Regions from separate parts of the Belliella baltica DSM 15883 genome, predicted to be linked through region 1. Evidence: riboswitches for the same ligand, from Rfam matches in the RefSeq annotation. Region 1 holds a riboswitch; the other holds the start of a gene.
What was found. A riboswitch is a leader RNA that binds a small molecule or an ion and turns the genes downstream of it on or off. The one in region 1 is predicted to bind cobalamin.

Region 1 (3,182 bases):
GATTGTAATTACAATAAAACCTAAAAATCATGAAAATAGAAATTTGGTCGGATATCATGTGTCCTTTTTGTTATATTGGCAAGAGACGATTGGAATCTGCTTTAGAGAATTTTGAGTATAAAAACCATGTTGAAATCGTCTGGAAAAGCTTTTTGCTCAATCCAGATATGAAAACAGACCCTAGCAAATCAACTGCTGAATATTTGGCAGAAACTAAGGGCTGGAGTTTAGAACAAACCCATCAAATCACCAATCAAGTGACAGAAATGGCGAGGGGTGAAGGCTTGGTGTACAACATGGACAAAACCGTAGTCGCCAATGCCAAAAATGCACATCGCTTGTTACAACTTTCAAAAACCTTAGGAAAAGGTGATGAAATGAAAGAAAGACTTTTGAGGGCTTATTTTACAGAAGGAAAAAACATTGATGACTTGAGTACTTTAATTTCTTTGGCAGAAGAAGTAGGAATAGATAAAGAAAGGGCTCAGGCATGTTTGGAATCAAATGAGTTCGCTGAAAAAGTTGAGAAAGATATCTCGGAGTCAAGACAAATTGGAGTGAGAGGTGTTCCTTTCTTTGTTCTTGATAGGAAATTTGGTATTTCGGGAGCTCAACCTGTTGAGGTATTCCAGGATACTTTGAATAAAGCTTGGGAAGATTATGTGAAGGAAAATCCCATTTTACAAATGAACAGTTCTGAAGGAAGCTCTTGTGACATAGAAGGGAATTGTTAACAAGAATGCTTGCTACAGAATTATATTTTGATAAAACTGTAATTTATTCTTGAAGCCCAGTAGTTTTTGAAGTATTTATTTAAAACTTAGATAGATTAGTGTGGGGTAAAGTGATTTTACTAGTTTTGTGAAATTAAAGTTCTTTACTATAATTCTATATCATCCGGAATTGGTTATGCTTAGGTGTGTATTAAAAGGGAATCGTGTGCAAATCACGAACTGTCGCGCAACTGTAAGTAACAATCCAAAGGTTTTTGTCCTAGTATGTCCACTGTTTTAAATAAAATGGGAAGGACGACAAAAGCTGTTACAAGTCAGGAGACCTGCCTATTTCGATATGACGATGCTTTCGCGATTTGAAGCTTTTAGTCAAGTGTGATTCAATTTCCTTCTATGCTTTTTTGGCATTTCTATAGGTCTTTGATCCAAAGTGATTTACCGATTTTGGTTTTTCCTTGATAGGAAAAGTGTGTCTGATTTGGGACATATTTATTTCCTTCACTTTTCTAACACCTTCTTTTCCAAAAGCATTTTTGATTTATTGTGATGAGCTTTTAACCAATTATTTCAAACAAATAAAGTTAAAAGACCATGCAAACGCATAATCTTGGCTATCCGCGAATTGGTAGTCAGCGAGAATTGAAAAAGGCCTGTGAAAACTATTGGGCAGGAAAAATCACAAGGCAGGAGTTATTTCAAGTAGGAAACGAAATCAAGCTCAGCAATTGGACCTTACAGAAAGAATGTGGGATAGATTTGATTCCTTCAAATGACTTTTCTTACTATGACCATGTTTTGGATATGGCATTTACAGTTGGAGCCATTCCCGAAAGGTATCATTCTGTAATTTTTGACAAAAATAAGTCTGAAATCGATTTGTACTTTGCAATGGCGAGAGGATATCAGGCAAATGGTTTGGATATCAAGGCCATGGAAATGACCAAATGGTTTGACACGAATTATCATTACATCGTACCGGAGTTCAAGAAAAATCAAGAGTTTAAGCTATTTTCTTCAAAAGTCATTCAGGAATTTGCAGAAGCAAAACTGGCAGGTTTCAAAACGAAGCCTGTTATTTTGGGGCCAGTTTCTTTCCTTTTACTGGGTAAGGAAAAAGAAGCAGGTTTTGATCGCATTGACCTAATAAAAAATCTTCTTCCTGTTTATTTCCAAATATTGGATAAGCTTGTAGAACATGGTGTAGAGTGGGTTCAGTTTGACGAACCATTTTTGGCTATGAATCTTTCAATTAAAGATAAAGAGGCTTTTCAAAGCGCCTATTCCCAAATCAGAAAAAAGTACCCTCACTTGAAGACATTGTTAGCAACTTATTTTGGAGGTTTGTACGAAAATATAAGCGTAGCAACATCTTTACCTGTTTGTTGTCTTCATGTAGATTTGGTCCGTTGTCCCGAGCAATTGGATGAGTTGTTAGGAAATAGACCGAAAGATCTTTCCATTTCACTTGGATTAATTGACGGAAGAAATATTTGGAAAAATGATTATAAAAATTCATTGAATCTAATTCAAAAGGTTCTGAGAAAAGTTGATCCCGAAAAATTATTTATAGCTCCTTCTTGCTCTTTACTTCATTCACCATGCGATTTGGATAGTGAGTTGAAGCTTGATAATGATATCAAAAGTTGGCTTTCATTTGCCAAACAAAAATTGGTGGAAATTAGTGATTTGAAGAAATTGTCAAAATCTGTCAATGTTCCAAATGCGAATGGTTTAGAATCTTTTGAAAATGTATTTTCTGATATTTTCAATAAAAATCAGGAAGCAATCAGCAACAGAACAAATTCAAGCTTGATTCATAAAAATGAAGTAAAGAAGCGATTGAATAATGTTTTGGACTCTGATTTTGAGAGAAAATCTTCGTTTCAGAATAGAAAGATTGTACAGGCAGAGTTACTGAATCTTCCGCTTTATCCAACAACTACAATTGGTTCATTTCCTCAAACAAAGGAAGTAAGAAAAGTTCGTGCTGACTTCAAGGATGGAAGAATCGATAAGCAGAATTATGAACAATTCATTAAAGATGAAACGGAGAAGACAATCAGAATCCAAGAAGAAATTGGTTTAGATGTCTTGGTTCATGGTGAATATGAAAGAAATGACATGGTAGAGTATTTCGGTGAGCGTTTGCACGGTTTTGCATTCACTCAATTTGGTTGGGTTCAAAGTTATGGCAGCAGATGCGTCAAGCCACCGATTATCTATGGAGATGTGTATAGGCCGGAACCGATGACAATATTTTGGTCAAAATATGCTCAATCCCTCACTCCAAAGTTTGTGAAGGGAATGCTTACTGGACCGGTGACCATTCTCCAATGGTCCTTTGTAAGGGATGATCAAGATAGAAGCGTGACATGTAATCAAATTGCTTTGGCTATTAGAGATGAGGTTTTGGATTTGGAAAAAGAAGGAATCCGTATCATTCAGATA
Region 2 (3,182 bases), 1.3 Mb from region 1:
GAGACTAAATTTAATGCTTCTAAATAATTGGCTTCAATAACATCAAATTCAGCTTTTGCTTCTTCATATTTCCCTAACAACACCCCTGTGAATTTAATCCATTCTGCTCTCCCAAGTGGATGCTGCTCCACATATTCCCCATTGATTACAGCAGCTATTCCAGCGCTTTTGAGTAAATCTAAGTTTTTCAAATCTTCCCCTAAGGTTGAAATCATCACCCAATCTGGTTCTAGATCTATCATCAACTCAATATTGGACTGAGCTCCAGAACCAAGGTCTTTTACCAAGTTTTTGTTTATCCTTTCTCTAGTGAGTTTAGAAGAAATCAAATCTAAATTGGGAAAGCCAACCAACTTTTCTGTGCAATCTAATAAATCTAAATGTGGAATATGAGTTGTAGAAGTTAGGATTACTTTTTCTATTGGCAATGTAATTATTGCGTCAAATGTCCCATCAGGAATTGATTCACCCGAACTTTCTAATACCAAATACCTATAAGGTTGATGCTCTCCCGGGAAAGCTTGCGAAACTTCTAAAACCCAATACCCCTCCCCTTTAAATATATGAAAACCAGACGCGTAGGAATTTTGCAAAACTGAGCCTGATATTTCATTTTCTTGATTTTTATTATCACAGGATAGTAGGAAATTTAAAAAAAGAACAATGAATAAAATTTGAGAAAAGGGCTTCATAAAATTGATCAAATATTTTTTAAACGCCTCAAAGATACAAATGAGATTTGTTTTTAATCAATTTGAAATAAAAAGCTGAGATATTAAATAATACTTCTCCTAACAGCTCAGATTTATGGCTACAAATAAATATTCCAAAGAATATTTGAATTTCTGGATTTGGATTGCTTATGTTTGCAACAAGATTTGGTTCTCGATCCTTTATCAGGCCCTCGAGATTAAAAGGGAATTCGGTGAAATACCGGAGCTGTCCCCGCAACTGTAACCTCGTCCTAAAACTAATTAGGATAGTAATTTACCACCTCCATTGCCATTGTTCGTCCCGATCACTATCGGGAGAGGACGAGAAGGCCGGTAAATTCAAGGAAGCCAGGAGACCTGCCTATTCTTATCAAATTCAAAGCTTTCGGGTGAAAGGCTGAGATGAAAAGGAAATGTTTCAGAACGAATGTTATTAACTCTTCTTCAATATCAATTTGAAGATTACACGTTCTTTTATCATTGTTCAATTCTCTCAATTTTATTCCACGGATGACTTTGAATTAAATAATCGATTTTCCATTATTTAATTCGAAAGGCATTGCTATTTCTTAGTTTCGTATTTCTTACTTCATTTTCAAATGAGGTTGATAAAACTCTATTAATTCCGCAAGATACCGTGGAACTGAAATTGGTCGAGGTTTATTCATCTCCACTTGAAAAATACACCTATGGACAGACGCTCCAGAAAGTTGATTCAAGAGACTTGAACGAATTTCAAGGGCAATCTTTAGCAGAATTGCTTCAGCAACGAAGTGGGCTATTCCTTAGACAATATGGACCTGGTATGTTAACATCTCTTACCATGAGAGGCACGTCTGCAGGTCATAATTCAGTTTTTTGGAATGGAATCCCAATCAATAGCCCCTCGCTTGGTCAAGCAGATTTTTCAATATTGCCAGTTGGAGGATTTGACGAAGCTACGATACATTATGGCAGTAGCGGAGCACTATATGGCACTGATGCAATCGGTGGAGCCATTCATCTGAACAACAAAAACACATTCAACAAAGGGCATCAAACCAAAATCCTGAGCACTTTTGGAAGTTTTGGAAGATGGAATCAGCAAGTTGAATATGGGTATTCAAATCAAAATTTCTCGAGCAGAAGTCGCGTGTATAGAAATTTCTCAAAAAATAATTTCAAATTCAACAACTTAGCAAGAGCTGGAAGTCCTGAAGAAAGACAAAGAAATGCGGAAGTTGAACAGTTTGGGGCTATGCAAGATTTGGCTTGGAATCTCCGTCCAAATCAGCAACTCAGCACATCAATTTGGTGGAATCAAACAGACAGACAAATTCAGCCTGTGATGGGATCAAATGGTTCCGATGTACAGAATGACAATAATTTCCGAGCAGTAGTTGATTATAATAAATTCACCGCTGCAACGATTTGGAATATTAAAGCAGGGGTAGTTTTAGATGAATTGAAATTCAATCAGAGTGTCAATCAAACCTCCCAATTTCTCCTATCCTCAGATATTGATTGGACTATTTCAGAAAAGTTGAAGTCAAAAACAGGAGTGCGGTTCAATCATGTAATTGGGAATCTCAGCAGCTATGAAGCCACTGAGGATAGGTTAGAACTTTATCAATCCATCAATTATCTTCCAGCTTCTAACCTCGCATTTTCTTTAAACTTAAGACAAATGATCTTCAATAGAGATCTTGCCCCATTCACACCGAGCATTGGATCAGAATGGACATTTTTTAAAAATGAAAAGAACAAATTCAGCGCACACACCTCTGTCTCGAAGAGCTTTAAAATCCCCACACTGAATGATCGATTTTGGGTTCCAGGAGGAAATCCAGACCTAGAATCTGAAGAAAGTATCAGTGCAGAAATTGGTTTGGCTCATGTTTTCAATAGTAATTATTTCATGATCAGCAATCAGATCAATCTTTACAGCATGTGGGTTGACAATTGGATCATTTGGCTGCCAAGAGGGAGTTTTTGGAGTCCAGAAAATATCCGTGAAGTCCGAAATCAAGGTTTAGAATATTTTGTAACGATTAAAAAATCATTGAATCAAATGCATTTAGAATTCAATGGAAGTTACAATTACACCCTAGCGACGATTCTCAATAACTTATCCGAAAATGACCGCTCGCAGGGAAATCAACTTCCTTATACACCCAAACATAAGACTCAGGGAAATTTACGCTTCACATACAAATCAAATTCTGCTTTTGTAAATGGACATTGGATTGGAGAGAGATATATCAATACAGACAATACTTCTTCAGTCGCTCCTTATGGACTTTTGGATTTAGGGTATAGTAAAAGTTTAGAATTCAGTCTAAAGATAAAGGCCTCAATAGGATTTCAAGTAAACAATATAACAAACAATGATTATCAAGTTCTCAGATTGAGAGCAATGCCCGGAAGAAATTATCTAATCAATATCAATTTAACACTATGAAAAATTTAAGATTATTAGGCTATCTACTA

Region 2: another riboswitch for cobalamin. It lies ahead of BELBA_RS18745 (TonB-dependent receptor); the one in region 1 lies ahead of metE (5-methyltetrahydropteroyltriglutamate--homocysteine S-methyltransferase).

The regions. Positions count from the first base shown of each region.
Region 1 covers NC_018010.1:2,886,032-2,889,213, forward strand. The annotation lists gene BELBA_RS13110 (DsbA family oxidoreductase) at 30-734, shown strand; cobalamin riboswitch at 888-1,079, shown strand; gene metE (5-methyltetrahydropteroyltriglutamate--homocysteine S-methyltransferase) at 1,326-3,182, shown strand, end outside.
Region 2 covers NC_018010.1:4,154,774-4,157,955, forward strand. The annotation lists gene BELBA_RS18740 (ABC transporter substrate-binding protein) at 1-593, opposite strand, end outside; cobalamin riboswitch at 863-1,092, shown strand; gene BELBA_RS18745 (TonB-dependent receptor) at 1,351-3,153, shown strand; gene BELBA_RS18750 (YncE family protein) at 3,150-3,182, shown strand, end outside.